4 regions of the Herbaspirillum sp. NPDC087042 genome follow, and region 4 is predicted to be linked to each of the others. Evidence: predicted binding sites of a transcription regulator. Region 4 holds the regulator's gene; each other region holds the start of a gene.

Region 1 (7,901 bases), on a different contig from region 4:
GAAGGCGTTTGGTTTACTGGAACTGACTGATAGTGATGATCGGCAATCAGAAAATTGCCAAAGGGAAATCAATTGCCATGCCCCGCTTCGAAAATCGGATCGATGCTGCTGCTGAAGGAGGCGGAGTTCATTGGAATTGTTATAAGAGAGGATGGATGTGAACGATATTGTCGCAGACTGTTTCATCCTCGTGGCGGCTAAAGCGCAAAAAACGCATGGGCCAGCCCGCCGGAGCGCGTCCGGCTGGGTGTTGCTTTTCGCAAAGGACGGGAAAGTGCCGACTCCCTGCGCGTCAGGTACACCGTTTGGGCAACTCCGGCGTTATCGGGAGACGCAGCCGCTGCGCTATAATCGCGCGCTGCCCGCCACGGCAAACAGGTCCGTCGAGACCTGATCATCCATCACAAAATAGCCACTCCGCTCACATCGGGCTCAACCTTGCCGTTACATGACTACTGACTCAATTGCTTCCGCGACCGCCAGCCTGCCCGAGCGCTGGCGCACGGAAATCGCCGCCCGCCTGGCCGCCAATGAAACCGTGGTGGCCTGGCTGGAGCTGGATCTCGACGCCCAACTGCATTTCAAGCGCTCGCTGGTGGTGGCAACCGACCGGCGCTTGCTCAGCCATACCCCCGATGGACATGTCTGGCAGGAGTGGGCCTATCGTGCCGACCTGCAGCTCAAGCATCACGACCATGCCGGGGTGGGCAGCCTGGAACTGTGCGATGGCGCCGGTCGCCTGGGTGCCTGGCGCTATACGCTGGCCCAGAATCCGCAGGCGCTGCGCCTGATCAAGCTGTTCGACCAGCAGCGCGACCTGCTGGCCTCGGGCGTGCAGGCCGAGGAAGAGGGCGATGTCTGCCCGAACTGCAAGGCGGTGCTGCCGGAAGGCCAGGAAACCTGTGCCATCTGCCCCGAAACCAAGGAGGCGCCGCCGTCGACCTGGGCGCTGTTCCGCCTGTCGCGCTTTGCCAAGCCCTACAAGGGCTCGCTGCTGCTGGGCTTCCTGCTGACGCTGGCGTCCACCGCCGCCACGCTGGTGCCGCCCTACATGACCATGCCGCTGATGGACAATGTGCTGATCCCGTTCCAGAACGGCACGCCCATCGACGTCCATCTGGCCACGCTCTACCTGTCGGGCCTGCTGGGCGCGGCGCTGCTGGCCTGGGGCCTGGGCTGGGCGCGGACCTACATCCTGGCGCTGGTATCCGAGCGCATCGGTGCCGACCTGCGCACCACCACCTATTCGCACCTGTTGCGGCTGTCGCAGGAGTACTTCGGCGGCAAGCGTACCGGCGACCTGATGGCGCGTATCGGTTCCGAGACTGACCGCATCTGCGTGTTCCTGTCGCTGCACCTGCTGGATTTCGCCATCGATGTGCTGATGATCATCATGACGGCGGCCATCCTGATCTCCATCAATCCCTGGCTGGCGCTGGTGACCCTGTTGCCGCTGCCGTTCATCGCCTGGATGATCCATGTGGTGCGCGACCGCCTGCGCCATGGTTTCGAGAAGATCGACCGTATCTGGTCGGAAGTGACCAACGTGCTGGCCGATACCATCCCGGGCATCCGCGTGGTCAAAGCCTTCGCCCAGGAAAAGCGTGAAGTGGCGCGCTTCCGCGAGGCCAATCGTCATAACCTGGTGGTCAATGACCGGGTCAACAAGATCTGGTCGCTGTTTACGCCGACGGTCACCTTCCTGACCGAAGTGGGGCTGCTGGTGGTGTGGGTGTTCGGTATCTGGCAAGTCTCCAGCAACCAGATCACGGTCGGTGTGCTGACTGCCTTCCTGGCCTATATCAGCCGTTTCTACACCCGCCTGGATTCGATGAGCCGCATTGTCTCGGTGACGCAGAAGGCCGCCGCTGGCGCCAAGCGCATCTTCGACATCCTGGACCACGTTTCCAGCGTGCCCGAGCCGGCCAATCCGGTCCACCTGGAGAAAGTGGAGGGCGCCATCGAGGTGCGCAACATCGGCTTCCGCTATGGCAACCGCGCGGTGATCCGCAACATGAGCCTGTCCATCGCGCCGGGCGAGATGATCGGCCTGGTCGGTCACAGCGGTTCGGGCAAGTCGACCATGGTCAACCTGATCTGCCGCTTCTATGACGTCTCCGAAGGGGCGATCCGCATCGATGGCGTGGATATCCGCTCGATGCCGATTTCCGAATATCGCCGCAACATCGGCCTGGTGCTGCAGGAACCCTTCCTGTTCTTCGGCACGATTGCCGAGAACATCGCCTACGGCAAGCCTGAGGCCACCCGCGAGGAAATCATCGCCGCCGCCCGTGCTGCCCACGCCCATGAGTTCATCCTGCGCCTGCCGCAGGGCTACGACTCGCTGGTCGGCGAGCGCGGCCAGGCGCTTTCAGGCGGCGAGCGCCAGCGCATCTCGATTGCGCGCGCACTGCTGATCGATCCGCGCATCCTGATCATGGATGAGGCCACGTCGTCGGTCGATACCACTACCGAGAAGGAAATCCAGAAGGCGCTGGATAACCTGGTCCAGGGTCGTACCACGATTGCCATCGCCCACCGCCTGTCCACGCTGCGCAAGGCCGACCGGTTGGTGGTGCTGGATCGCGGTCAGGTGGTCGAGGTTGGCAATCACGAGGAATTGATGGCCCGCGAAGGGCATTACTACAAGCTCTACCAGGCACAGGCGCGCCATCCCGATGGCGAGGCCGAGGTGTCGGTGAGCGAAGAAGAGAAGGGCGAATGAGGCCATGACGACACCCACCACTGCCCAGCCGTCCTTCGGCCTGCAACGCAACAGCTTCGGCCGCCTGGTGCTGGTCGATGCTGAAGGCGTGACGCACGAGAACGTGATCCCGGTGCGGGCCTTTCCGATCACCTCGCCCGATCATGGCCTGTCGCTGGTGAGCAGCGACGGCCACGAACTGGCCTGGATCGATACCCTGGAACAGGTCGATGCCAACACGCGCCGCATGATCGAGGAGGAGCTGGCCAGCCGCGAGTTCATGCCCGAGATCCAGCACATCGTCGGTGTCTCGACCTTTGCCACGCCCAGCGACTGGACGGTGCAGACCACGCGCGGCACCACCACCTTCACCCTGAAGGGTGAGGAAGATATCCGTCGCCTGGCCGCGCCCGCGCTGCTTATCGCCGACAGTCATGGCATCCAGTTCCTGATCCGTGACCAGAGGGCGCTGGACAAGCATAGCCGCAAGATCCTGGATCGCTTCCTCTGATCCTGCACCGTCGAAGCTAGCCATGAAGAACAACGGCCCTGATGTATCAGGGCCGTTGCTTTTTGAAGTGATGGCTCAGAACTTCTCGTCCGGCCGCAGGTAGCGCCATTGCCCCACCGGCAGTTCGCCCAGCTTGATGCCGCCGATGCGCACGCGCTTCAAGCCGATCACCTTCAGGCCGACCATGTCGCACATGCGGCGGATCTGGCGCTTCTTTCCTTCACGCAGCGTGAAACTCAACTGGTCCTCGTTCTGCCATCTCACCTTGGCCGGGCGCAGTGGCTTGCCATCCATGATGAGGCCGTGGTTCAGGCGCTTGAGGTCGGCTTCGGGCAGCTTGCCGGGGCGGGTGTACTGCACCCGGACCAGGTATTCCTTGTCGACCGCCGAATCCTCGCCGATCAATTGCTTGGCGATGCGGCCATCCTGGGTCAGCACCAGCAGGCCCACCGAGTCGATGTCGAGCCGACCGGCCGGTACCAGGCTCTTCAGTTGGCGCGGGTGGAAGCGCATCTCGGTCTGGTCTTCGACCCAGCGCGATTGCTCGGTGACCAGCACCATGGCCGGCTTGTAGCCATCTTCGGCCTGGCCGCTGACATAGCCCATGGGCTTGTTGATCAGGATGGTCACGCGCTGGGCCTGCTCGGCGCTGGCCTGGCGTTCCACGGTGACCTTCTGGTGCGGCAGCACCTTGCTGCCCAGCACGGAGACCACCGCGCCATCGACGCGCACCCAGCCTTTCTCTATCCATTCGTCGGCTTCGCGGCGCGAGCACAGGCCGAGTTCGGACATGCGTTTGGAAAGTCGTACGGGTTCAGTCATGGGGATTGCCTTGCGAAAAACAGGGAGCCGGCCAGCGGCGAGGGTGAGATTGTACGGCCAGCGGGGCTGCCGCGCCAGACCGGCGGCGGCCCCGCTGGGGCGCGGGTCAGATGCGCAGGGTCTTCAGGAGATCGGTTTCCAGCAGGATCTGGTTGCGTGGCTGGGACAGGCCGGGACCATCGATGAGGAAGACGTCTTCCACCCGCTCGCCCAGGGTCATCACCTTGGCGGTATGCAGGTTGATCTTGTACTTGGCCAGCACGTTGGAGATCGAATACAGCAGCCCGGCGCGGTCATTGGCCGAGACCGACAGCAGGTAGTACTGGCCGCGCTCGTCGGGGCGCAGGTCCACCGACGGGTTGACCGGGAAGGTGCGCGACAGCCGCGACAGGCGGGCCTTGGAGGGCGCCGGCAGGGGGGCGTCGGATTGCAGCAGGGCGCCCAGTTCGTGCTCGATCAGGTTGATGATGTCGCGGTAGTTCTTGGCAAACACCGGGGCATTGATGAGGAAGGCATCCAGTGCGTAGTTGTTGCGGGTGGTGTGGATCTTGGCGTCGAAGATGCTGAAGCTCTTCTCGTCGAAATAGCTGCAGATGCGCGCGAACAGGTCAGGGCGGTCGGGCGTGTAGACCGCCACCTGCACGCCTTCGCCGATCGGCGCCAGGCGGCAGCGCACCAGTGGCACGCCGGTATCTACCTTGTCGTAGAAGCAACGTGTCTGCCAGGCGATGTCGGAGGCATCGTGGCGCAGGAAGTAGGCCACGTCGAGCTGCTTCCAGAACTGCTCGTGGGCGTCGGCCGGCAAGCCGTACAGGCGCAGGGTCTTGATGGCTTCCTGCTGGGTGTTCTTGAGTTCGCGGTCGGCCGAGGGTTCTTCGCCGCCCAGCACGCGCAGGGTCATGCGGTAGAGGTCTTCCAGCAGCTTGCCCTTCCAGGCGTTCCAGACCTTGGGGCTGGTGCCGCGGATATCGGCCACGGTCAGCAGGTAGAGCGCGGTCAGGTGGCGTTCGTCCTTGACCAGCTGGGCGAAGGCGGTGATGACATCCGGGTCGGACATGTCCTGCTTCTGTGCCACATGCGACATGGCCAGGTGCTGCTCCACCAGGAAGACGACCAGTTCGGTATTCTCGGCCGAAATGCCATGCTGCTCGCAGAAGGCACGCGCGTCGGCCATACCCAGCTTGGAGTGGTCGCCGCCACGGCCCTTGGCGATGTCGTGGAACAGCGCCGCTACATACAGCACCCAGGGCTGGGCGAAGTTGGCGATCAACTGGCTGCAGAACGGGTATTCGTGGGCGTGCTCGCTCATGGTGAAGCGGCGCACGTTGCGTACCACCATCAGGATGTGCTGGTCCACCGTGTAGACGTGGAACAGGTCATGCTGCATCTGTCCGACGATATGGCGGAAGTTGGGCAGGTAGCGCCCCAGCACGCTGGTGGCGTTCATCCCGCGCAGCGCGTGGGTGATGCCGCGCTTGCTCTGCAGGATCTGCATGAATAGGCGGTGGTTCTCCGGGTTGTTGCGGAAGGCATTGTCGATCTTGAAGCGGGCATGCCACAGCGCGCGCATGGTACGCGCCGACATGTCCTTCAATTCGGCATGCTCGGAGAGCACCAGGAAGACTTCCAGCATGGCCGAGGGGCTGTCCTCGAACACCTTGTCATGGGCGATATCGACGAAGCCGTTGACCTCGTTGAAACGCTCGTTGATCTGGCGCGGCACGGCCTGCTGCGGGAACAGGTGGGCTTCGATGTTCTGCAGCAGGATGGTGTTCAACTGGGTCACCGCCTTGGCGGCCCAGTAGTAGCGCTGCATCAGGTATTCGCTGGCGCGCCGGGTGTCGGTGGTCTTGAAGCCGAAGGTCTCGGCGATCTGCGTCTGGATGTCGAACACCAGCCGGTCTTCGCGGCGATCGGTGAGGATGTGCAGGCGGATGCGGATATCCTTGAAAGCACGCTCCTTCTGGCGCAGCTGGCGTGCCTCGGTGGAGGTCAGCATGCCGTGCTCGGCCAGCTTGGACCAGGAGTCCCCCAGGCCGGCTGCCTTGGCCACCCACAGGATCACCTGCAAGTCGCGCAGTCCGCCGGGGCTTTCCTTGCAGTTCGGTTCCAGGCTGTAGGGTGTGTCTTCGTACTTGACGTGGCGCTGGCGCATCTCCAGCGTCTTGGCCTGGAAGAAGGCCAGCGGGTCCAGCGCAGCCTGGTAGCGCTCCTGCAGCTGCTTGAACAGGGCGCGGTTGCCGGTCACCAGGCGTGCTTCCAGGAGGCTGGTCTGCACCGTGATGTCGGCGGCCGATTCATCCAGGCATTCGTCGATGGTGCGGATGCTGTGGCCGATTTCCAGGCCGATATCCCAGAACAGCTGGACCAGGGATTCCAGCTTTTCCTTCTTGGCGGCGTCCGGCGACTGGTCCAGCAGGATGAGTACATCCACGTCCGAATGCGGGAACAGCTCGCCCCGGCCATAGCCCCCCACGGCCACCAGCGCGGCATTGCCGGACATACCCAGTTCTTCCCAGGCTTGCGTCAATGCTTCATCGACATTGCGGCGCAGTTGCGCCAGCAACTGCTCGGTCTTGTGATTGGACTGGAAGACCTCGATGGCTTGCAGGCGGGCGGCCTTGAGCTGCTTCTTGAGCGTGATGGCGAGAGTGGGCATCGGCGTGGACGTGGATCAGTGAAAGCGAGGCGGCGGGGCGGCGCCAGTGATGATGGGAGCCGCATCCCCATGCGGCCCCATGCCCTTAGCAGGTTTCATGCCGGAAACCGTGGTGGAGGACATGGCCTGCAGCACGGTCGGCGCTTGCGGCAATCAGGCCGCTGCCGTGACCTGGTTCTGGATGAAGGCCGGCGGCGCCGGCATGCCCGGCGAGACGGTCAGCACTTCGAAGCCGGTCTCGGTGACCAGGACAGTGTGTTCCCACTGGGCCGAGAGGCTGCGATCCTTGGTCTTGATGGTCCAGCCATCGCCCATTTCGCGGATCTCGCGGCGACCGGCGTTGATCATCGGCTCGACCGTGAAGATCATGCCGGCTTCCAGTTTCTCCAGCGTGCCGGGGCGGCCGTAATGCAGCACCTGCGGTTCTTCGTGGAAGACCTTGCCGATGCCGTGGCCGCAGAATTCGCGCACCACGCTGTAGCCGGCCTTCTCGGCGTGCTGCTGGATGACGTGGCCGATGTCGCCCAGGTGGGCGCCCGGCTTGATCTTGGCGATGCCCAGCCACATGCACTCGTAGGTGATCTCGGCGAGGCGGCGCGCCAGGATGGAGGGCTCGCCCAGGAAGAACATGCGGCTGGTGTCGCCGTGGTAACCGTTCTTGATGATGGTGACGTCGATGTTGAGTGCGTCGCCGTTTTTCATCACCTTGTCGCCCGGGATGCCGTGGCAGATCACGTCGTTGAGCGAGGTGCAGATGGCCTTGGGGTAGGGCGTGTAGCCGGGCGGGCAGTAGTTCAGCGGGGCCGGGATGCTGCCTTGTACGTTGGTCATGTACTCGTGGCAGAGGCGGTCGATCTCGCCGGTGGTCACGCCAGGTTTCACGAAGGGGGTGATGTAGTCCAGCACTTCGGCGGCCAGGCGGCCGGCTACGCGCATGCCTTCGATGTCTTCGGCGGTCTTGATGGTGATGTTGCCCATGATGAATCGCAATTCGCTAGAAAATCGTCAAGACTGGATTATAGACGACAGGGGTGTTTTCTGTTTTGTCATCCCCGGCCATTTGCAGCAGGCCCGACGCGGGTTTGGCCGATATTCGGGCATTGCGAGCAGGGTGTTGACGTGAGGCTTGAACAAAATGACGGTATCCAGTAGAATGTCGGGCTGATCTGAAAGCCTCAGGTCGGTTGCTGGAAAGGATGTGAAGC
Region 2 (7,901 bases), on a different contig from region 4:
TGTCGTGGCAGCCGCTGGCTGTCGTCGCGGGCGGTGAAATGGGCGCAGACCTCCAGCAGCGAGCTGGCGGGCAGGATGGTGGCCTCGGCCACCAGGGCCGCCTCGTCGGCATTGGCCTGCGGCAAGATGAAGGCGCGTGGCGGTCGCTCGGCCGGGTCGGCCCGGTTGGTGCCGTGCATGGCGCAGGTCATGGCCAGCGCGCCGCGCACCGGTAGTAACTGTCCCGATAGCGAGAGCTCGCCGGCATATTCATAGTCATCCAGCCGGTCGGCGGGTAGTTGTCCGGAGGCCGCCAGGATGCCCAGGGCAATGGCGAGATCGAAACGGCCGGATTCCTTGGGCAGGTCTGCTGGCGCCAGGTTGACCGTGATGCGCCGGGCCGGCACCTCGAAGCGCGCATTCTGCAGCGCGGCCCGCACGCGGTCGCGGGCTTCCTTCACCTCGGCCTCGGGCAGCCCGACGATGGTAAACAAATATCCGATATATAAATATAAAAATACCCTTTTAAATCAATCACTTAAATCAAATAATTTCTTATAGAAAATATCGTGTATGCCAAACTTTAATCACCATCACAGCAATTTGGTGACTTTTATATCGAATCGAGTGTTGGAAAAGCAGGAGCGCTGGCTGACAGTGACTCTTACTTTCAGGCAAGGTATTCCTCGGCCGGACTGTACAGTCGAAAGGCTCAGCTACGGGGAGCTTGGTAGGACGGTTGGTCGGATACTCAAAGGCCTAAATACATTTGCTTATGGACGAGCCCATCGCCGTTACAACAAGCGCTTGTATGTTGTGCCCGTTATTGAGCAGGGTAAATCTGGAAGACTGCATGTCCATATGCTGCTGCAGGTGCCACCTCGGCTAAACAATGCCGCCGAGTTTTGTGTGCAGGTTAGGGAGCATTGGAAAAGCATGAGATGGGCACACAGCCAATGTCACATCGCCCCACTAAATACCAGCGATGAAGTTAGGAATTGGACCATTTACTGTTGATTTGCATTGAAAACTGACCCACTTTCCCAGGAAATTTGCATCCAAAGTTGACCCATGTTTAGACCACAATCCTGCTCATCACAGCGAGCGGGAGAACGGAGTGATAGACGTGGCCCTACTTGGAATTATTCGACGCTGGTACATCAGAGACCGCATCTCAATTCGGGAAATCGCCCGCAGGCTCGACATTTCCCGCAACACTGTTCGCCGCTACATCCGATCCGATGTCAGCGAACCCGCTTATCCAGCAAGGCGTTCGCCAAGCTCGCTCGATGAATTCACCGCCAGGCTCTCCGCCTGGCTCAGCGCAGAGGCGATCAAATCTCGGAAGCAAAGAAGGACCCTGAAACAGATGTTCCTGGACTTAAGAGAGCTGGGATATGAGGGGTCGTATGACCGGGTGGCTGCCTTCAGCAGGCAATGGAAGGTGGGTCAAATGGAGAGGGTCAAATCTGCGAGCAAATCAACACCAGAAACAGTCTGAGCGCGATATGGGATGAGTCTCGTGACAGTCGGTCTAGCGATTCCACGAGCAGAACTGAGCCACGTGCAATTTTCCCGCTTTTCAATGCGGTGACGAATTGACCCAGAGCCCCACTTTCCAGATTGGTTGATCTAAAAGCAGAAACCCCAATGTCTTTGTAGACCGACTGATCGACCAATTCCAATCCATGCAATTTGGCGTAGTTTTCTGACAGCTCTCGCTGGCGTTGCTCACTGTGCCCTTTTTGTTGGATTTCGGTAGACATCCGAATATATGAGTACGCTTTGACGGACGAGGTCATTTCTAATATAATCTAAGTGTTTGATTTTAAAAGTAAAATTATAATTTAAATCGGATAAACATTGGTGAAGGAGGGCAATCCATTGGCCAGATGCACCTCCACCGTCACCGGTGGGGCGGCCATGCCGGCCAGGGCGCGGCTGCGCAAGACCGCCAGGCTCATCGCAATGAGCCCGGCAGCTTGTCAGAAGGGAAAAAACGCGGGGGAGGAAGTAGAAAGAGAGTCGTCGCCAGGATCATGGATTCTGTTTTTGCTGAGCTTCAAGCTCGGCAACACGCGCTTCCAGCGCTTCCAGGCGGGCGCGGGTCTTGGCCAGTACCTGGGCCTGGACGTCGAATTCTTCGCGCGTGACCAGGTCCAGCTTGGCAAAACCCTGACTCAGCATGGCCTTGACGTTCTTTTCGATGTCCTTGGCCGGTGAGTTCTCGATCGCCTTGTTGATCTTGGATTGCAGGTCTTCAAAAAACGGGGGCTTGTCCATGTCGGATCTCCTTGGCAGATAGCTGGATCGCAAGTTTAGCGGTTTCCCGCCCATCCTCAAAACAGGATGTCCTCTTCAGACCGGAATTTTGCGAGTCCGTGCCGCGGACTACGGGTTTTCCTGCGGGAAATGCGCCGACTTGGTGATCCCGACCGTCTTTGTCCCCGGCGCACCAAAATGTGTTTGCCGTGTTTGACGCAAGTTTGTCAAAAAGCAAATATTGTTGCACCAATGGCGTGCATTTCCGGGTTTGCTGCACTATTTTGAACTGGAGTGCGAAAAAATTCGACACGGATCCCGGCTTTATGCCGAAAACACAAGCCTCCTATGCCTAATAGACATGGCACGGCTCCTGCTAAGTGGTAAAGGCAAAACAAAAAACGACTTTATTGTTTAAACACAAACCAGAGGGAAGTCATGAAGAAACTGATTCTTGCAACAGCCATCGCCGCATCCTTCGTTTCTACCGTGGCACGTGCAGAAGACGCCAAGCCGGACAATGAATTGACCTTCAACGCCGCCGTCGTGAGCGACTATCGCTACCGCGGCCTGACCCAGAGCCGCTTCGACCCGGCCCTGCAGGGCGGTGCCGACTACACCAATAACCCCACCGGCCTGTATGCAGGTACCTGGCTGAGCACCATCAAGTGGATCAAGGATGCCGGTACCCTGACCGGTACCGATACCAAGGGCCCGGTCGAGTGGGATATCTATGGCGGCAAGCGCGGTGACATCGGCGGCGGCTTCACCTATGACGTGGGTGGCCTGTACTACTACTACCCGGGCAACACCCTGGCCAACAGCGGCGTGAAGAATGCCAATACCTTCGAACTGTACGGCCAGGTCGGCTACGGTCCGGGTTACTTCAAGTATTCGCAGTCGCTGACCAACCTGTTCGGCGCGGTCAACAGCAAGTACAGCCAGTATTTTGACCTGGGTGCCAACATCGACACCTTCTACGGCATGGTCCTGGGCCTGCACGTGGGTCACCAGAGCGTGCGCGGCAACCCCAGCGCGGTCAGCTATACCGACTGGAAGATCGGCCTGTCCAAGACCTTCGACGACCTGGCCGGCATCACCCTGGGCCTGGCCTATGTCGGTACCGACCTCAAGGACGGTGTGTCCACCACGCCGGCTTCGGACGGTTCCAAGAACGTCGGCAAGAACGGCGTTGTCTTCTCCCTCAGCAAAACTTTCTAATACGAGGTTCGTATGAAACTGATCACAGCGATCATCAAACCGTTCAAGCTGGACGAGGTGCGTGAAGCCCTCTCCGCGATCGGGGTGCAAGGCATCACCGTGACCGAAGTCAAGGGCTTCGGTCGTCAAAAAGGCCATACCGAGCTCTATCGTGGCGCCGAGTATGTGGTCGATTTCCTGCCCAAGACCAAGATCGAGGCAGCCGTGGACGACGCCATCGTCGAACGTGCCCTGGAAGCCATCGAGACCGCTGCCCGTACCGGCAAGATCGGTGACGGCAAGATCTTCGTCCAGGACCTGCTGGATGTGATCCGTATCCGTACCGGCGAAACCGGCAAAGACGCTCTGTAAAAAAAGGGGAATTCTAATGAGCATGAAGAAAATGTTTTCCGGCGCGCTCGCCATTGGCGCGCTGCTCTTGGCGGTAGGTTTTACCGCACCGGCCCAGGCGCAGGACGCGCCCAAGCCTGAAGCTGCAGCCGCTACCGCCGCAGCCCCCGCTGCTGCTGCTCCGGCCGCTGCTGCACCCAAGGCTGACGCGGCTGCTCCGGCCGCTGCTGCTGCCGCCGCTCCGGCTGCTGCCGCTGCTGCACCGGCACCGGTGCCCAACAAGGGCGACACCGCCTGGATGCTGATCTCCACCGCCTTCGTCATCCTGATGACCCTGCCCGGCCTGGGCCTGTTCTATGGTGGCCTGGTGCGCAGCAAGAACATGCTGTCGGTGCTGATGCAGTGCTTCGTCATCTTCTCGCTGATCTACATCCTGTGGTTCGTCTACGGCTACAGCATCGCGTTCACCGAGGGCAATGCGTTCTTCGGCGGCTTCGATCGCCTGTTCCTGCACGGTCTCACGGGTGATTCCAATACCGGCACCTTCAGCAAGGGCGTGGTCATTCCGGAACTGTCCTTCGTGGCCTTCCAGGGTGCGTTCGCTGCCATCACCGTGGCGCTGATCATCGGTTCCTTCGCCGAGCGCGTGAAGTTCTCCGCCGTGATCCTGTTCTCGATCCTGTGGTTCACCTTCTCCTACCTGCCGATGGCCCACATGGTCTGGTTCTGGCCGGGTCCGGATGCCTTCACCGACGCTGCCGCTGCCGACAAGGCGACCGCTGTCTCGGGCTGGCTGTTCCAGAAGGGCGCGCTGGACTTCGCTGGCGGTACCGTGGTGCACATCAACGCCGCTATCGCTGGCCTGGTGGGTTCCTATGTGATCGGCAAGCGTATCGGTTTCGGCAAGGAAGCCTTCAAGCCCCATAGCCTGACCCTGACCATGGTCGGTGCCTCGCTGCTGTGGTTCGGCTGGTTCGGTTTCAACGCCGGTTCGGCTCTGGAAGCCAACGGCAGCGCCGCCCTGGCCTTCGTCAACACCATCCTGGCCACCGCTGCAGCCGTGCTGTCGTGGAGCTTCGGTGAGTGGATCGGCAAGGGCAAGCCCTCCATGCTGGGTGCCGCCTCTGGCGCGGTTGCCGGCCTGGTGGCCATCACCCCGGCTGCTGGTTTCGTGGGTGTGATCGGCGCGGTTGTGATGGGTCTGATCGCTGGTCTGCTGTGCCTGTGGGGCGTGAGCGGTCTGAAGAAGATCCTGGGTTCGGACGACGCGCTGGACGTCTTCGGCGTGCACGGTGTGGGCGGCATCCTGGGTGCCATCCTGACCGGCGTGTTCGCAGCCCCCAGCCTGGGCGGCACTGGTATCTACGACTACGTCACCAATGCCGTGGCACCGGATTACTCCATCGGCGGCCAGGTCTGGATCCAGTTCCAGGGCGTGCTGACCACCGTGATCGTGTCGGGTGTGGTGTCCTTCATCGCCTACAAGATCGTGGACGTGGTCATCGGCCTGCGTGTGACCGAAGAGGAAGAGCGCGAAGGCCTGGATATCTCCAGCCACGGCGAATCCGCGTACCACTAAGCATCAAGCATCAAGACTGTACCGAGTCTGCAATATTCCTTCGGGGCTGGAAACGGCCTCTTTCTAAGGCGCCTTCGGGCGCCTTTTTTCATTGTCTCAGCCGGTGTTCGCGATGCTGGCGTTGGCTGATGGACGCGCCAGCAGGGCCAGTACGGCTGCGGCGAGGGCACACCCCGAGATCTGCAGAACGCCTGCTGCGCTCCAGCCCATGCTCACCTTCAGCATACCCAGCAGGTAGCCCGAGAAGGCGGCGGGGATATAGAGACTGGCGACAAAGAGGCCCGAAGCCTGGGCGGCACAACGTCGCCGCACCGCCTTGATGATCCCGGCAGACAGGTTGGCATAGGCTACCCCGCTGATGCCCGCACCGAACAGGAAGGACAGCAGTGCGTGCAGGGCCAGCGACTCATGCACGCCGGCAAACAGCAATGCTCCCAGCGCCGCCGCCACTGTCAGGGAGAGCGCCAGGAGCTTGCGGGCATCGTAGCGGTCCCCCAGCCAGCCGCCGACCAGGGAGAGCAGCGCGCCCAAGCCGTACATGCTGATGGCGAACGCTGCCTCCCCGGGGGCAAAACCGAGTGCTTCCCGCAAATAGGTCGGATACAGGCCGAGGTAGCCGTAGATGGACAGGCCCGCAAAGACCGTGGCCAGTGCCAGCGTCAGCGGCGAGCGCGCCAGAATGTTGTCAGGGAGGTGGGCGTCGGCAAGGGCTTGTTGTTCGTCCGTGTCCGCTTGTGCCTCGGTCAGGCCGGATTTGACGAACAGCAGGATCAGCACCATCGCCAATACGCCCGAATAGCCGAACGCAAGAAAGGGGACTTGCCAACCCATGCTGCCGAGCAAGGCTGCACCCAGGTTGGGGCCGATGATGGCACCTATGCCAAAGGTGAAGTTGAGCGAACTGGCAGCCAGGGTCTGGTGGCGAAAGAAATAGGTGGTCGCAATGGCCAGCAGGGCGGTCAACTGCATGGCTTCGCCCAGGCCAGAGATGAAGCGATAGGCCAGTAGTTCCGGCAGGTTGCGTGCGTAGGCCGTCAGGCAGGTCGCTACCGAAAAGACCAGGATGCCGATCAGCACCACATTCTTGCGACTGATCCTGCCCAATAGGTAGCCGGCTGGCAGGCCGGCCAGTCCCATGCCCAGGGTAAAGACCGTCGAGGCCAGGCCGGTCTGTGGCACGGTCAGATCCAGTGCCTTGCGGACATCGCTGGCCAGGACCGAGAAAAGCTGCCGGTCCATGGCATTGATGACGTAGGAGAACAGCAAGATGCAAAACATGGCCAGGGCGGCCCGTTGGTTTTTCATGGCTTCCTCATTCGGGTGAGAAGTTGTTGCCGGCCTGCTGGAACAGTTGCTCCATGGCCGCGCGCGAAAATCCGTTGGCCAGGGCCAGTCGCAGCAGCAGGCAGGATTTGACCGCGTTGACAGATCCGGCGGGGATGACGCCGCGCCGGATCAGATCCGTTTCCGAGCCAACGAAGCCGTAGGTGGCCCGCAAGACGGGGCCGGCAGCGACGCGCGTGCAGAGGACGACGGGCATGCGGGCGGTGAGGGCATCGATCTCCCGGGCAACCGGGGCGGGCGCATGGCCGGCGCCCATGGCCTCGATCACCGCGCCGCGAAATCCCAGCGTTGGCAAGCTGCGCAGCAGACGGCCGTCGTCGCCGAGGGCCAGCTTGACCAGGGCGACGGGATATTCCTCTCCCCGTTCTGCGATGGCCACGTGTACACCGCGCCGCAGTTGCGCATTGCAGAGGAAGCGTCCTTCGATCACCCAGCCCAGCGGTCCGAGGTTGGGCGACTGGAAGGCGCTGGCCAGGGTGCTATGGGACTTTTGCACAAAGCGCGCCGCATGTACCTCGTCATTGAGCACCACCAGGCAACCCAGGTTGCGGGCGGCGTCGGCGCTGGCCACGATGGTCGCCGCCAGCAGGTTGCCCGGACCGTCGGCGCCCGCTGCCCTCGGGCCGCGCATGGCACCGGTGACCACTACCGGCTTGGCCGATGGGACCAGCAGATCCAGCACAAATGCGCTCTCCTCGATGGTGTCAGTGCCCTGTACCACGATGGCGCCGGCAAACTCCTGCTCCAGCCGTGCATTGAGCAGTGCCGCCATCTCGCACAGCTGTGTCAGCGTCAGGGAGGCGCCGGGCAGATTGGCAAAGGCATGGAGGGTGAGATCAACCCTGTCGGCGAGTCCGGGTACCGTGTCAGCCAGTTGTTGTGGACTTAGTGCTGGCGTGATGCCACCTCCTGCGCGGGAGGTCATGCTGATGGTGCCGCCGGTGGCAAGCACGAAGAGCGATTTCCTCATGGCCGGGATCCTGTCGCGTTGGCCTGGGCATTGTAGATATCGAGGATCTCGGCGCCCGTGCAGAAATGGACCTTGTCATACCGGGAGATGTAGCGATAGAGTGCATCGAGATAGCCGATGCGATGGGGGACGCCGGTCAGGTAAGGATGGATGGAAATGGCCATCACCCTTGGTTGCTGCGCCCCCTCCCGATAGAGGCAGTCGAACTGGTCGCGC
Region 3 (7,901 bases), on a different contig from region 4:
CGGCATTGGTGATGCCCTGGCCCAGCGGGCCGGTGGTGGTTTCCACGCCCGGGGTGATATGCACTTCGGGGTGGCCGGCGGTCTTGGAGTGCAGCTGACGGAAGTTCTTGATCTCTTCCATCGGCAGGTCGTAGCCGGTCAGGTGCAGCAGCGCGTATTGCAGCATGGAGCCGTGGCCGTTGGAGAGCACGAAACGGTCACGGTTGGCCCATTGCGGGTTGGCCGGGTTGTGACGATAGTGCTTGGCCCACAGGGCTACCGCGATTTCCGCCATCCCCATCGGCATGCCCGGGTGTCCGGAATTGGCTTTTTGAACTGCGTCCATCGCCAGCGCGCGGATCGCGTTGGCCATCTTGTCGGTGGGAAGAGTGGAAATCATGTCGATGTCTGAGAGTTGCTGGAGGCGCCGCCAGGCGCAAAAATCGGGTTCTGGAGCAAAAGCACCGGTCCCGGAAGCTCCGGGTCGGCGCGGGCCCGTATTTTACCAGAGTGCGCCCCGGGGATTAAAATTGGCGACCACTCCGATGACCGGATTGACAAGGTTTACCTCATTTTTTGACCCGCACCGCCTTCAGGACCCTGCCCATGCCCCGTTTCTTCCTCCCGCAAGCCCTGAGTATCGGTTCGGCGCTGCCCCTGCCCGACCAGATCACCCACCATATCCAGGTCCTGCGCCTGCAACCGGGCGATGCCATCACCCTCTTCAATGGCGAGGGCGGTGAATATACCGCCACCCTCAGCACCATCGAGAAGAAACGCGCCCACGCCGAGGTCAAGACCTTCTCGCCGCGCGAGGCCGAGTTGCCCTATGCCCTGACGCTGGCCCAGGCCCTGCCCGAGGCCTCCAAGATGGACTGGATCGTGGAAAAGGCCGTGGAACTGGGCGCCACCGCCCTGCAACCGCTGGCCGCACAGCGTTGCGTGGTGCGTCTGTCCGGCGAGCGCGCCGAGAAGAAGCAGGCGCACTGGCAAGGCATCATCCACTCGGCGGCCGAGCAGTGCGGCCGCAATCGCCTGCCCCATCTGGGCGAACTGGCCGACTTCAAACGCTGGATCGGCCAGAGCGACCTGCACCGCCGCATCCTGCTCTCGCCGCGCGGCGAGGAACCCTTGTCGGGCTGGGCGCGCCATCATCCGCCGCAAGCCGTGACCCTGATGGTCGGCCCCGAAGGCGGCTTCAGCGAGGAAGAAGAAGACCTTGCCTGCGCCCAGGGCGCCCTGATGCTGTCCATGGGCAGCCGCGTGCTGCGCACCGAGACCGCCGGACTGGCGGCATTGGCCGCCTTGAATGCGGTGTGGGGCGAGCTTTGATGGCGAGCTGCGGCCACTGATCTCCCTGGCGTGCCGGTTTACCGTGCACGCCCCGCCCCCTTCCGGTCTGGAAACGTACAAAAACAGCGCAAACCTCACCAATTTGTCTCGTTGACAAATACTGCCCGTTGCCCGGCAACACCATGCCGCGCCGCAAGACTGGCCGCAAACCCGCTCCCCATCTGACTCCAGCTCTACCCGCCAGGCTCCCCGGCCAGCCTGGCACGCCTTCTGCTTAAAGATATTCAATCTTGTATTCAAGTTTGAATATCCAAAATGACCGCTACCCAGACCCCCTACCCAAGCAGCGCCGAGGCCCCCGCCCCGACCACCATCGCCGCCACGCTGGCGGCTTACCGGGAGGGCCGCAGCACGCCCGGCAAGACCGTCGCCGAGTTGCTGGCGCGCATCGACAGCGCCGGCCGCGATGAAGTCTGGATCAGTCGCGTACCGGCCAAGCAACTCAAACAGCAGGCCGCCGCGCTGGACCTGATGTGGCAGATCAAGGGCGAGGCCGTGCTGGAGAGCATGCCCCTGTTCGGCATCCCCTTCGCGGTCAAGGACAACATCGACGTGGCCGAGATGACCACCACCGGCGCCTGCCCCGAGTTCGGCCGCCTGGCGACCGACAGCGCCACCGTGGTGCAACGCCTGCAGGCGGCCGGCGCGCTGCTGGTGGGCAAGACCAACCTGGACCAGTTCGCGACCGGCCTGGTGGGCGTGCGCTCGCCCTATGGCGCGGTACGCAATGCGATCGACCCGCAGTTTGTCTCCGGCGGCTCCAGCTCCGGTTCGGCCGTGGCGGTGGCGCTGGGCCAGGTGATGTTTTCGCTGGGTACCGATACGGCCGGTTCGGGCCGCGTACCGGCAGCCTTCAACCATCTGGTGGGCCTGAAGCCGACCAAGGGCTTGATCAGCGCACGCGGGCTGGTGCCGGCCTGTCGCACCCTGGATTGCATCTCCATCTTCGCCCACGACGTGGCCGATGCCTGGCGCGTCTTGCACAGCGCCGCCGGCTTTGACGCCGAGGATGGCTATTCGCGGCGGCCGGCGATGCTGGGCGTGAAGCGGCGCGGCTATCGCATCGCCATCCCCGACCATTGCGAGTTCTATGGCGATGCGGTGGCCCAGGAAGCCTGGGAACGCACCCTGGCACGACTTTCCGCCCTGCCCGGTGTGAGCCTGGTGACCATCCCCTATGCCCCCTTCAGCGATGCCGCACAGTTGCTGTATCAGGGCCCCTGGGTGGGCGAACGCCGCGCCGCGCTGGGCGACTTCTTCGTGGAGAACCCGCAAGCCATCCACCCGGTGGTGCGCCAGATCACTGCGCAAGCCGACCAATACGACGCGGTGGATGCCTTCAACGCCCAATACCGCCTGGCCGATCTGAGGCGCGAAGCAGAAAACCTGCTGGCCGGCAGCGACCTGATGCTGGTGCCCACCACCACCACCTTCCCGACCATCGCCGAGGTCCAAGCCGATCCGGTGGTGCGCAATTCCCAACTGGGCTACTACACCAACTTCGTCAACCTGATGGACATGGCGGCGCTGGCCATCCCGGGCGTCTGGCGTCGCGACGGCCTGCCCGCCGGCGTGACCCTGATCGGCCCGGCCGGCGCCGATCACCTGCTGGCCGAGGCCGGCGCGCGCTTCCAGCAGCAACTGGGCGGTGCCGCCCAGGGCGATGCCATCGCCGCCGCCCCTCTGCCCTTCAACGAAACCACCATCAAGGTCTGCGTGGTCGGCGCCCATCTCAGCGGCCAGCCCCTGAACTGGCAATTGCTGGAAGCCGGCGCATGCCGCGTGGCCGTCACCCGCACCGCCGCGCACTACCGTCTCTACGCGCTGGCCGGCACCACCCCGCCCAAGCCCGGCCTGGCCCGCACCGACGGCGAAGGTGCCGCCATCGCGGTGGAAGTGTGGGAGATGCCGCTGCGCCAGTTCGGTGGCTTCGTGGCGGCCATTCCGGTGCCGCTGGGCATCGGCACGGTGGAGCTGGCCGACGGCAGCAGCGTCAAGGGCTTCATCTGCGAACCGGCCGGCATCGCCAGCGCCACCGACATCACCCACCACGGCGGCTGGGTCCACTACCTCGATTCGCTGCACTGACACCTCACTACGGAGCTGCTCATGAAAAAGACCACCCCATCCGCTGTCCACCACACCAGCCGTCGCCGCTTCATCGCCAGGGCCGGTGCGGTGGCCGCGACCGCCGCCATCGCGGGCGCCCCCGCCATCCTGCGCGCCCAGACCGTCCCCATCCGCATCGGCTACTGGCCGGTGGCGGCCGGCCTGCCCTTCTTCGCCGCCGTGGAAGCGGGTTATTTCAAGCAGGCCGGACTGGACGTGCAGGCGCTCAAGTTCGCCGGCGCCCAGCAGGTGATGGAAGCCATGCTGGCGGGTCGTGCCGATGGCTCGGCCAACGGCACCGGGGCGGGCAACCTGGCCATCGGCGAACTGGCGCAGCCCGGCCTGTTCAAGATCTTCGCCACCAATCCCAGCAATGCCAAGTACGTGCTGGATGAATTCCTGGTGCCCAAGGACAGCCCGGTGAAGTCGATCGCCGAGCTCAAGGGCAAGAAGGTCGCCTCCGGCCCCGGCATCCAGAACGTCACGCTGGCCAAGACCGTGCTGGAACGGGCCGGTGCCACCGGCGCCACCGTGGTGGAACTGCCCATCGGTCAGCATGTGGCCTCGCTGGCGGCCGGCCAGGTCGATGCCGCCTACACGCTGGAGCCGACCGGCACCGTCGGACGCATGAGCAACAGTACCCGCGTACTGGAAGCCGGCGTGATCGCCAAGTACATCCTGGGTGATCCCATGGCGCCCTGGCATGGCGGCGCGGCGGCACTGACCACCGACTTCATCAAGCAGCACCCGGAGCTGGCCCGCAAATACATCGCCGCCTATGCACGCGGCATCGAACTGGTGCGCAGCAATCCCGACCAGGCCCGTACTTACCTGAAGGGCTACACCGCCATCGAAGGGGCGCTGACCAAGGAAGTGCCGCTGGCGTCCTACATGCTCTACAACGAGTTCAAGCCCAGCGATATCGCCTACTTCCAGAAGTTCTACGACCTGTTCGTCGACAAGGGGGTGTTCTCGCAACGCATCGTGGTCGACAACCTGATCTACAAGGGCTGAGGCCATCATGAACGATACCGTCGCTCCTTCCGTGACCGTGGCTGCGGTCACGCCGCCCACGGCTGCCCCGGCCCCTACTGCGGCCCGCAAGCCACGCAAGCGCGCCATGCTGGGCCGCCTGCTCCCCCTCATCGGCCCGGTTGCGCTGTTCGTGGTGTGGGACCTGGTGGTGCGCGCCGGCTGGATCAAGGCCATCCTGCTGCCGCCCCCGGAGGCGACGCTCATGGCCATGGTCAAGGGCCTGGCCGGTGGCCCGCTGCTGCTGGACTTCAGCGTCACCGTCCTGCGCACGCTGGAAGCCTTTGCCATCGCGGCCGTGCTGGGCCTGCCCATCGGTGTGCTGCTGGGCAGCAACGAGCGCGCCTATCGCAGCGTCGAATTCCTGATCGATTTCTTCCGCTCCACGCCCTCGTCGGCGCTGATCCCGCTGTTCCTGCTGATCTTCGGTGTCTCCGACATCAACAAGGTCGCCATCGCCGCCTTCGGCGCCTTCCTGATCGTGCTCTTCAACAGCGCCTATGGCGTGCTCAATGCGCGCAAGCAGCGGGTGATGGCGGCCAAGGTCATGGGTGCCTCGCGCTGGCGCATCTTCTGCGATGTGCTGGTCTGGGAAAGCCTGCAAGCCAGTTTCGTGGGCTTGCGCAGCGCGGTCTCGATGGCCCTGGTGATCGTGATCGTGGCCGAGATGTTCATCGGCTCCGAGAACGGCCTGGGTCACCGCATCATCGACACCCAGCAAGTCCTGAACGTGCGCGAGATGTATGCCGCCATCCTCTCGGCCGGCGCACTCGGTTACGTGTTGAACGTGGTCTTCATCATCATCGAAAAACGGTTCGTCCACTGGAGCGGAAGATGAGCGTCGTGATCAGTCCCAAGATAGACCTGCCCCCGGAAGTCCCCTTCCTGCCGGGACCGCCGGGCACCCACATCACCATTCGCGGCCTCACCAAGCATTTCGCCGGCTGGCCGCTGTACGAGAATTTCGACCTGGACATCCCCAAGCACCAGATCGTCTCGGTCTTCGGCCCCAATGGCTGCGGCAAGTCCACGCTGATCAACATGATCGCCGGGCTCATCCCCATCGATGCCGGCCAGATCCTGTTTGACGGCAAGTCGCTGGCGCAGACCAAGATCGGCTACGTGTTCCAGAACTACCGCGATGCCATGTTCCCCTGGCTGCGCACCATCGACAACATCGCCTATCCCCTGAAGCTGGAAGGCAAGTCCAAGGCCGAGATCAAGCACCGGGTCGATGAACTGGTAGCGTCCTTCGATGTGAAGTTCGACCTGATGCGCTATCCCTATGAACTCTCGGGCGGGCAACAGCAGACCGCCTCCATCATGCGCGCCCTGGCGCCGGGACCGGAGGTGCTGTTCCTGGACGAGCCCTTCTCGGCGCTGGACTTCGAGATGACGCTGTTCATCCGCGAAAAGCTGCAACAGGTCTTCATGCAGACCGGCACCACGATGGTGCTGGTATCGCACGACCTGGAAGAAGCGGTCTACCTGGCCGACCAGATCCTGCTGCTGACCAAGCGCCCGACGGCGGTGGCAGACATCTTGCATTACCAGGATGCGCGACCGCGCACGGTGGAGACGCTGTCGCAGGCGAGCTTCATCGCGGCCAAGAAGCTTTCCATGGAGATCTTCCAGCGCGAAGTCCGCAAGCCGGCGCGCATGCAGGCGCCGGGCACGCTGGCGCTGTCCTGATCCGTACGCAGTGATCCCCCACCACCCACGTTCTCATTGGAGCGCAACAACATGAAAAACCGCCGCGATTTCCTGAAACTCTCCGGTGCCGCCGCCCTGGGCGCCGCCTTCCCGCTGGATCTGCTGGCCGCCGGTCCCCTGACCGTGGGCTTCATCTACGTCGGCGCGCGCGATGACTTCGGCTACAACCAGTCGCATGCACAGGCCGCCGCCATCATCAAGAAGATGCCGGGCGTGAAGGTGATCGAGGAAGAAAAGGTGCCCGAGACCGTGGCCGTGCAAAAGACCATGGAAGCCATGATCCAGCAGGACGGCGCCACGCTGCTGTTCCCGACTTCCTTCGGCTACTTCGACCCGCATGTGCTCAAGATCGCCGAGAAATATCCCAAGGTCCGCATCGCCCACTGTGGCGGCCTGTGGACGGCCGGCAAGCACCCCATGAACGTGGGCAGCTTCTTCGGCTACATCGAGGAATGCGAATACCTCTCCGGCGTGGTCGCCGGCCATATGAGCAAGAGCAAGAAGCTGGCCTTCATCGCCGCCAAGCCGATCCCGCAGGTGCTGCGCAACATCAACGCCTTCACGCTGGGCGCGCAATCGGTCGATCCGGCCATCACCTGCCACGTCATCTTCACCGGTGACTGGTCGCTGCCGGTGAAGGAAGCCGAAGCCGCCAATAGCCTCATCGACCAGGGCTGCGACGTCATCACCTGTCACGTCGATGGCCCCAAGGTGATCGTCGAGACTGCCGAGAAGCGCGGCATCATGACCACCGGCTACCACGCCAGCCAGGCCGCGCTGGCGCCCAAGGGCTACCTCACGGGCGCGGAGTGGAACTGGGCCACGCCCTACACCGAGATCGTCAAGGCCACGCTGGAGGGCAAGCCCATGATCAACTTCCTGCGCGGCGGCCTGAAGGATGACTTCGTCAAGATGTCGCCCTATGGCGCGGCCGTGAGTGCCCCGGCCAAGAAGAAGGCCGATGAGATCAAGGCCCAGATGCTGGCCGGCAAGTTCCAGATCTTCAAGGGACCGATCAAGGACAACAAGGGCAATACCGTGATCCCGGCCGGCACTACCCAGGTCCAGACCGACGTGGCGCTGGAGAAGATGAATTACCTGGTGGCCGGCGTGGTCGGCCAGGTCTGATCCCCACTTGCAGGACGGTGCCATGACTTCCATCACTGCTCCCGCCGAGGCAGGTCCGGCGCGCTGGACGCCCCGCAGGCTGCGCTCGGCCCTGTTCAACGGCGCCGCTCCGACGCTGCCGACCCTGTGCGCGCTGGCCGGCACGCTGCTGCTGTTCGTGCTGTTCCTGCTGGTGCAGGGCAAACCGGCGGGCGAGGCCTGCCTGCTGATCTTCCAGGGAGCCTTCGGCACCCTGTTCGCCTGGCAGAACACGCTGCAACGCGCCGCGCCCCTGTTGTTGACGGCGCTGTGCGTGGCGCTGCCGGCGCGGGTGGGCCTGATCGTCATCGGTGGCGAAGGCGCGCTGGCGCTGGGCGGGCTGGCCGCGGCGGTGATGCCGCAACTGCTGCCGGCCCTGCCCTCGATCCCGATGCTGGTGCTCATGGCACTGGCGGCGATGCTGGCCGGTGGCCTGTGGATCGCGCTGTGCGGCGCGCTGCGCCAGTGGCGCGGTGTCAACGAGACCATCTCCAGCCTCTTGCTGTCCTATCTGGCCGTGGCGCTGTTCAAGCATCTGGTGGAGGGGCCGCTGCGCGATCCGGCCAGCC
Region 4 (7,901 bases):
CCCCCATTTCGGTGACGGAAGTCATGTTGCGCAGGTGCGCCAGGTTGAAGGGGGTTTCGCGCACCATCAGCACCAGGCGGCGGCGTTCCTTCAGGACCACGTCGGCGGCGCGCGTGATGAGGTTGTCCGACAGGCCATGGGCCACCGAGGCCAGGGTCTTCATCGAACAGGGGGCCACCACCATGCCGGTGGAGGCAAAGGAACCGCTGGCGACACAGGCGCCCACGTCACGCACGTTGTGCACCACGTCGGCCAGCGCTTCGACATCCTTGCGCCGCATGTCCAGCTCCTGGTGGAGCGTGAGCACGCCGGCGTCGGAAATCATCAGATGGGTCTCGACCTGCCCCTGCTTGCGCAGGTGTTCCAGCAGCCGCACGCCATAGATCGCGCCGGTCGCGCCAGTGATGGCGATGACCAGGCGCTGGCGCGGTGTGCCGGAGGTGGCGTTCATGATCGCCAGGCTTGTCGGGGAAAGCGGATCAGCCCTGGATGAGGGTCTGCAGTTCGCCCGAGGCGTACATCTCGCTCATGATGTCGGAGCCACCGACGAATTCACCCTTGACGTACAGCTGGGGAATGGTCGGCCAGTTCGAGTATTCCTTGATGCCCTGGCGCACGTCCGGGCTTTCCAGCACGTTGACGGTGACGATGTTCTCGGCGCCGCTGGCCTTGAGCAGCTGGATGGCCTTGCCGGAGAAGCCGCATTGCGGGAACTGGGCGGTACCCTTCATGAACAGCACGACAGGGTTTTGGGTCACGGTTTCTTTGATCCAGGATTGGACGTCGCTCATGGCTATGCCTTTGAAAATGGGATTGCCGACATTATAGGGAAAAGCCGGCGCTCGCGTTGGAACCGCCACACCCGGATTGATCTCGCACACAACAGTTTATTTCAATCGGGAAACTATTTATATGATATGCAAGCAATGACGCAGCTTGCCCAAATGCAAAAGGGCGCTTGCGCGCCCTTTGCTCATGTCAGGTGATGAAACTGTCAGGGCATCATGCCGCGCCAGCCATCATGTCGCCGGCAGCTTCGTCCGGCAGGCGTTTGGCGGCGGAGTGATGCTCCTGCAGCCGGTCCTTGTGCTTGATGACCTGGCGATCGAGCTTGTCGATCAGGGCATCGATAGCAGCATAGAGGTCGTGTGCGATGCTTTCCGCATGTAGATCCTTCCCCTTGATGTGGACGTTGATTTCCGCTTTTTGGCGCTTTTCCTTTTCTGTGAGTTTATCTACGCTCAGGATCACGCTGACGTCGATCACGTTGTCGAAATGGCGCTTGATGCGTGCCAGCTTGCTTTGCACGTATTCCCGCAGGGCGGGGGTCAGTTCGAGGTGGTGTCCACTGATGGTCAGATTCATACAACACTCCTATCGTGAAGTCACTGGAGGTTCGAGCAATCCATCGCTACTGCTGCGCTGCCAAAGGCACGTCTGACGTGTCGGTTGGCATCGGATGCTTGCCAGAACACAGCAACGGCTACTGCAGAGAAACTGAGAAAAAAATGCGAAACACTCAGAGGGACTTGCGGAGATTGACCGGCGGAATCTTCAACACTTCGCGGTATTTGGCGACTGTACGTCGCGCGACCACCATGCCTTGTTCTGCCAGCATATCCGCAATCTTGCTATCGGATAATGGGGTCTGCGGGTTTTCGGCTCCTATCAACTGTTTGATCAGTGCCCGTATCGCGGTGGAGGAGGCTTCGCCTCCGGTTTCAGTCGCGACGTGGCTACCGAAGAAGTACTTCAACTCAAACATGCCGTGCGGCGTGAGCATGTATTTCTGAGTTGTCACGCGAGAGATTGTGCTCTCGTGTAGACCCAGTGTATCAGCAATTTCACGCAGCACAAGGGGGCGCATGGCGACTGCCCCATGTGAAAAGAAGTTTCTTTGACGTTCGACAATAGCCTGTGCAACTCGCAAAATTGTATCGAAGCGCTGGCGCATATTCTTGATGAGCCACTTCGCCTCCTGCAGCTGGGAAGACAGCGATCCCTCGCCCTTGGCCTGCTTCAGCGCACTCGCATACATGGCATTGACGCGCAGCTTGGGCATGACCTCATGGTTGAGCATGACCTGCCAGCCGGTCTTTGTCTGTTTGACAATCACATCCGGCACCACGTAGTCGGAGGAATCGCGCGCGAATTCCGCACCCGGATGGGGGCGGCACTGGCGGATCACCGCCTGGGCTTCGCGCAGGTCCTCGTCGTCGCAATCGAGGGCTTTCTTGATCTTGTTGAAGTCGCGCTGGGCGAACAGCGGCAGGTAATCCTCAACGATCCTCAGCGCCAGCTTGCGGGTCACGAACGGCACCTTGGGCAGGCGCCGGATCTGCAAGGCCAGGCATTCGCCGGCACTGCGCGCGCCGACACCGGCCGGGTCCAGGCTCTGCAGCAATTTCAGCGCAATGCCCAGCTCTTCCAGGTCGATGCCCAGCTCTTCGGGCAGGCGCGCCAGGATATCTTCCAGCGGTTCTTCCAGATAGCCGCTGTCGTCGAGCGCGTCGGTGAGCAGTTCCAGCAGTGCGCGGTCGCGCAGGGTGCGGGCGGTCACGCGGATCTGGTCCAGCAGGTGTTCGCGCAGGGTGATTTCGTGGGCTTCCAGTTGCGGACGGGCATCTTCGTCGTCAGACGATTTGCCGTTGCGGGCAACGTCGTCGAAGCTCCAGTCGGACTCGCCGCTGACACCGCCCTCGGGGGCGTTGTCCTGGTATTCGAAGCTGGATTCGCCATCGGCGCTGGCGGGGGCCGCGTCGCCGCTGCCTTCGCTGTTGCCTTCGGCCACACCCGAAGAGGGCGTGGCACTGACGGCACCATCGGCCAGCAGGCGCACCGAATTGTCCAGCGCATCGTCGAGGCGTTCCAGCAGCGGATTGTCGGAGAGGATCTGTTCCAGCTCCTGGTGCAGTTCCAGCGTCGACAATTGCAGCAGTCTGATCGACTGCTGCAATTGCGGCGTCAATGCGAGGTGCTGCGAAGTTCGTAACTGGAGCGATTGTTTCATCTGTTTTTCGTGTGGCGGCGTGGCCCGCTGTTTTCTATGCCTAGCATCTCCGCACGCAGGTCTTACATGCGGAAGTGCTCTCCCAGGTAGACGCGTCGGACCGATTCGTTGGCGATGATCTCATCCGGATTGCCGCTGGCCAGGACCGTGCCCTGGTTGATGATGTAGGCGCGGTCGCAGATGCCCAGGGTTTCGCGCACGTTGTGGTCGGTGATGAGCACGCCGATGCCGCGTTCCTTGAGGAAGCGCACGATGCGCTGGATCTCGATCACCGCGATCGGGTCGATACCGGCAAAGGGTTCATCCAGCAGCACGAAGCGCGGATCGGTGGCCAGGGCGCGGGCGATCTCGACGCGCCGGCGCTCACCGCCTGACAGCGACAGGGCCTGGCTTTCGCGCAGCTTCTCGATCTGCAGTTCGTGCAGCAGGTTGTTGAGGCGGTTCTCGATTTCGTCGCGCGAGAGTGACTTGCCGTCTTCCTTGCGCAGTTCCAGCACGGCGCGGATATTGTCTTCCACCGTCAGCTTGCGGAACACCGAGGCTTCCTGCGGCAGGTAGGACAGGCCCAGCGTGGCGCGCTTGTGGATGGCCAGGCGCGAGATGGGCGAGCCATCCAGGTCGATCTCGCCGCCATCGGACGGCACCAGGCCCACGATCATGTAGAAGGAGGTGGTCTTGCCGGCGCCGTTGGGGCCGAGCAGGCCGACCACTTCGCCGCTGCGCACTTCCATGGAGACATCGCGCACGACCTGGCGGGCGCCATAGCTTTTCTTCAGTCCGCGGACTACCAGCGAGCTCGTCATTACTGGTCCTTTCCGGGTTGCGCGGCCTGGGGCTTGCGTTGCGGCGCGGCCGGCTGACCCGGGACGGAAGCAGGGGCGGGAGCAGGCGCAGCACCGGCCGGCGGCGGACTCTTGGGCTGGATCACGGCCGTGATGCGGCCGGCGCCCGGCTTGCTTTCGCCGCTGACGGTGTTGTTGACCGAGTAGAACTCGGCGCGGCTGTCATAAGAGATGAACTCGCCATTGACCTCGTCGGTGACGCGCTTGCCATCCATGCGCTGGATGTGGGCGCGCTGGAACAGCTTGGAAATCTCGGTCTGCTCGGAGTACTCGATGCGCTCGGCCTGGCCTTCGATCCACAGGTCGGGGCCGCCATCGCGCTTCTGGCGGAAGCTGGCCAGTGCGCCCGGGGCGGCGTACAGGGTCGCATACTCGTAGCCGTACTGGTCGGTCGTCAACACCACGCGACCGGCCTTGATGATGAGCGTGCCGCGGGTCATCACGACATTGCCGGTGAAGGTCTTCACCTGGCGCACGTCGTCATAGACCATCTGGTCTGCTTCGATGTTGGTGGGCTTGGTGGAGTCGGCCTTCTCGGCACGCGCCACGCCGCACACGGCAACCAGCATCAACAAGGGCAGTAAGAGTGAGCGTTTCATAGATTCCTGTCGGGTCTTGGCGATCTTGTTGTAATGGGGAGGGACTCAGCGTTTCTTCGGGGCCGGCTCGTAGTAGCCGCGGACATTGCCAAACAACTGCACGACCGCCGTGGCGTTGTTGGCCAGCATGCCCACACCATTCAATCTGGTGGTGCCCATCGTCATTGCAACCGGTTTGTCGGTCTTGACGATTTCATCGTCGGGCAGCAACAGCAGGTATTCCGACACCAGGTGCATGGGGTCGCGTCCCTTGGTGGCGCCACGGATGGCGTTGGCATTGCCGTACATGTGGATCTGGGTCTGGTCATCGGTCACGTGGGCGGTGTCCGAGTACAGCTCCATGGGGGGCTTTTCCTTGTCCAGGTTGTGCACCACCGGCTTGGTGATCTCGAAGGAGTCGTCCAGCGGGAAGTGGACCATCTTGGTGCCGGAGACGTCGTAGCGCGGCAGGCCGGTCGGCCCCATCTTCACGTAGTTGAAGTTGTCCAGGTAGTAGTCGGGCTTGCCGCGCGGACGTTGCGCCGCCTGCTGGTCGCCAGTGGCGCGCAGCGCCTGCAGCACCCAGAAGCTGCCCAGGGCGGCGCCGATCAGCAGGACCAGGATCACCACGATGCGGATCCGGTCGGCTGCACGTTCGCCGCTGCGCCCGCTCATGCCAGGTACGGCGCCAGCGCCGCCTCGTAGTTGCCCTGGGCGGCCAGCACCAGGTCGCAGACTTCGCGCACCGCGCCGTTGCCGCCGCTGGCCTGGGTCACGTAGTCGCTGCGGGCCTTGACCTCGCGATGACCATTGGCCACGCAAGCCTTGAAGCCGACCCGGGTCAGCACCGGCAGGTCGATGACGTCGTCACCCAGGTAGCCGCAGGCCGATGCGCTCAGGCCGGTGTGCTGCAGCAGTTGCTCGAAGGCCTGGCGCTTGTCATGCACGCCCTGGAACACCTGGGCGATGCCGAGATCGCGCGCACGACGCAACACGTAGGGCGACTGGCGCGCGGTGATGATGGCTGCCGCCGTGCCGAACTGCTGCATCATCTTGATGCCGTGGCCATCCAGGGCGTTGAAGCGCTTGAACGCTTCGCCGTCTTCGCCATAGAACAGCCCGCCATCGGTCAGCACGCCATCGACGTCGAAGATCATCAGGCGGATAGCGGCGGCCTTGGCCAGGACGGCCGGGTCGAAGGTGCTGGCGAAGGCTGGCGTGGTCATCAGATCACCTTGGCACGGGTCAGGTCATGGATGTGCAGCGCACCGGTCAGCACGCCATCGGCATCGGTGACCAGCAACTGGTTGATGCGGAATTCTTCCATCAACTGCACGGCATCCACCGCCAGTTGGTCCTGGTTCACGGTACGCGGGTTGGCGTGCATGATGTCGGCGATGCAGAACTTGCTGAAGTCCTGGCCGCGTTCGAGCAGGCGGCGCAGGTCGCCGTCGGTGAACACGCCGATGGGACGGAAGTCCGCATCCACCACGGCCGTCATGGCCATGCCCTTGCGCGTGATTTCCATGAGCGCCTCCGACAGCGAGACATCCGGGCGTACCGCCGGGATGGCATCGCCACTGCGCATCACATCGCGCACATGGGTCAGCAGGCGGCGGCCCAGCGCGCCACCGGGGTGGGAGCGGGCGAAATCCTCTTCCAGGAAGCCGCGCGCATCCAGCAGCGAGACCGCCAGCGCGTCGCCCATGGCCAGGGTGGCCGTGGTGCTGGCGGTGGGGGCCAGGTTGAGGGTACAGGCTTCCTTGTCCACGCCCACGTTCAGGTGGACGGTGGACAACCGGGCCAGGCTGGAGTTGTCATTGCCGGTCATGGAGATGATGACCGCGCCCATGCGCTTGACGATGGGCACGATGGCCATCAGCTCGGCGGTTTCACCGGAGTTGGAAATGGCGATGAAGACATCCTTGGCCGTCACCATGCCCAGGTCGCCATGGGCGGCTTCGGCCGGATGCATGAACAGCGACGGGGTGCCGGTGGAGGCCAGGGTAGCGGCGATCTTGCGGCCGATGTGGCCGGACTTGCCGATACCGGAAACGACGGCGCGGCCATTGCTTTGCAGCAAGAGATGCACGGCCTGGGCCAGTGGCTCGGCGCTGTCGTCGGACAGGCGGTTCTTCAGCGCCAGGATGGCATCGGCTTCGATCTGCAGGGTCTGGCGCGCCAGTTCGAGGGCGCGGCGGGCATCCCCGGCCGAAAAAGATGCAGGCGTGGTTTTGTCATCGGTTACACTCATAACCGAAGTATAAACGAATTAGCAAAGCAAAAAACTTGCCAGATGTAAGGGAATGCTGCTGGCCTGACCCGGTCGGGCGCGGTGCAGCATGCTTGCAACAGGGAGCGCACTGGCAGTGGCGACGATATCAGGTTGCGGTGCAAAAAATGGTAAGGCAATGGGGGCACAGGAATGAAGCTGCTGTTGCCATGTCGCCGGCCTGAATCCACAAACTGGTGCGCACCAAACTGGGCCGGTGCTGGCGTGCCGCGGCCATCATCCCGATCGGCCTGATCGGCTTGATCTGCCCACCCATCTCGGCCATCCGGCATGTTTCTCGCTTCACGGTGGTCAATGCGATTGCCCGTGCTGATTCCCGGCGAGTCCCAACATCGTTACCAGAATCACATCATCCACACATGTTTTCCGGACTGGAACTGACCCTCTTCCTTCTGGCCGCGGCGGTGCTCGGCGTGGTCGCTTTTCGCATGATGCAGTTGCCCCCCATGCTGGGCTACCTGGTGGTGGGCATCGTGATCGGGCCGCACGGCCTGGCCTTTGCCGAGGATAACGAGACCACCCATGCGCTGGCCGAGTTCGGCGTGGTGTTCCTGATGTTCTCGATCGGCCTGGAGTTCTCGCTCTCCAAGCTCTCGGCGATGCGGCATATCGTCTTCGGCCTGGGCGTAGCCCAAGTGGCGGCCACCATCGCCGTGACCATGGTCGGGGCCTGGGGCGCGGCCATGTTCCTGCCGCAATTCATCAACGTCACCTGGCAGGCCGCCTTTGCGCTGGGCGGCGCCTTGACCATGTCTTCCACGGCCATCGTCTCCAAGCTGCTCACCGAACGGCTGGAGCTGGAGACCGAGCACGGCCGCCGCATCCTGGGCGTGCTGCTGTTCCAGGATCTGGCCCTGGTGCCGCTGCTGATCGTGGTGCCGGCGCTGGCCAAGGATTCCGGCGACATCATGGTGACCCTGGCCTGGGCGGTCGGCAAGGCGCTGGTGGTGCTGGCGCTGCTGCTGTTCTTCGGCCAGAAGCTCATGCGTGGCTGGTTCCGCATCGTGGTCAAGCGACGCTCGCAGGAACTGTTCATGCTGAACCTGCTGCTCATCACCCTGGGCGCGGCCTGGATCACCGAGAAGGCCGGCCTGTCGCTGGCGCTGGGCGCCTTCATCGCCGGCATGCTGATCTCCGAGACCGAGTTCAAGCATCAGGTGGAAGAAGACATCAAGTCC

The links. The regulator sigma-54, encoded in region 4, starts transcription at its own class of promoters, with help from an activator protein. The targets are predictions, from matches to a motif close to TGGCANGNAANCTGCTTT.
Region 1: the regulator sigma-54 is predicted to act here: its motif matches at 6,782-6,799, upstream of ACIPHN_RS22985 ([protein-PII] uridylyltransferase).
Region 2: the regulator sigma-54 is predicted to act here: its motif matches at 2,604-2,621, upstream of ACIPHN_RS13500 (TorF family putative porin).
Region 3: the regulator sigma-54 is predicted to act here: its motif matches at 1,532-1,549, upstream of atzF (allophanate hydrolase).

Annotation. Positions count from the first base shown of each region.
Region 1 is NZ_JBIUZW010000020.1:94,296-102,196, forward strand. It holds gene ACIPHN_RS22970 (ABC transporter ATP-binding protein) at 449-2,725, shown strand; gene ACIPHN_RS22975 (DUF1854 domain-containing protein) at 2,730-3,215, shown strand; gene ACIPHN_RS22980 (pseudouridine synthase) at 3,291-4,037, opposite strand; gene ACIPHN_RS22985 ([protein-PII] uridylyltransferase) at 4,144-6,696, opposite strand; gene map (type I methionyl aminopeptidase) at 6,850-7,674, opposite strand.
Region 2 is NZ_JBIUZW010000009.1:10,863-18,763, reverse strand. It holds gene ACIPHN_RS13525 (YifB family Mg chelatase-like AAA ATPase) at 1-473, opposite strand, end outside; gene ACIPHN_RS13520 (winged helix-turn-helix transcriptional regulator) at 1,106-1,480, shown strand; gene ACIPHN_RS13515 (recombinase family protein) at 1,443-1,781, opposite strand; partial or broken gene ACIPHN_RS13510 (magnesium chelatase) at 1,839-1,943, opposite strand; gene ACIPHN_RS13505 (accessory factor UbiK family protein) at 2,017-2,262, opposite strand; gene ACIPHN_RS13500 (TorF family putative porin) at 2,680-3,462, shown strand; gene ACIPHN_RS13495 (P-II family nitrogen regulator) at 3,475-3,813, shown strand; gene ACIPHN_RS13490 (ammonium transporter) at 3,830-5,371, shown strand; gene ACIPHN_RS13485 (MFS transporter) at 5,468-6,676, opposite strand; gene ACIPHN_RS13480 (asparaginase) at 6,684-7,685, opposite strand; gene ACIPHN_RS13475 (polysaccharide deacetylase family protein) at 7,682-7,901, opposite strand, start outside.
Region 3 is NZ_JBIUZW010000008.1:253,099-260,999, reverse strand. It holds partial or broken gene ACIPHN_RS13420 (1-deoxy-D-xylulose-5-phosphate synthase N-terminal domain-containing protein) at 1-379, opposite strand, end outside; gene ACIPHN_RS13415 (16S rRNA (uracil(1498)-N(3))-methyltransferase) at 586-1,311, shown strand; gene atzF (allophanate hydrolase) at 1,588-3,420, shown strand; gene ACIPHN_RS13405 (ABC transporter substrate-binding protein) at 3,442-4,455, shown strand; gene ACIPHN_RS13400 (ABC transporter permease) at 4,463-5,311, shown strand; gene ACIPHN_RS13395 (ABC transporter ATP-binding protein) at 5,308-6,165, shown strand; gene ACIPHN_RS13390 (BMP family ABC transporter substrate-binding protein) at 6,217-7,314, shown strand; gene ACIPHN_RS13385 (ABC transporter permease) at 7,337-7,901, shown strand, end outside.
Region 4 is NZ_JBIUZW010000010.1:175,107-183,007, forward strand. It holds gene ACIPHN_RS15320 (UbiX family flavin prenyltransferase) at 1-451, opposite strand, end outside; gene grxD (Grx4 family monothiol glutaredoxin) at 480-791, opposite strand; gene hpf (ribosome hibernation-promoting factor, HPF/YfiA family) at 1,003-1,365, opposite strand; gene ACIPHN_RS15335 (RNA polymerase factor sigma-54) at 1,520-3,010, opposite strand; gene lptB (LPS export ABC transporter ATP-binding protein) at 3,073-3,813, opposite strand; gene lptA (lipopolysaccharide transport periplasmic protein LptA) at 3,813-4,451, opposite strand; gene lptC (LPS export ABC transporter periplasmic protein LptC) at 4,497-5,105, opposite strand; gene ACIPHN_RS15355 (KdsC family phosphatase) at 5,102-5,656, opposite strand; gene ACIPHN_RS15360 (SIS domain-containing protein) at 5,656-6,684, opposite strand; gene ACIPHN_RS15365 (hypothetical protein) at 6,812-7,018, opposite strand; gene ACIPHN_RS15370 (cation:proton antiporter) at 7,083-7,901, shown strand, end outside.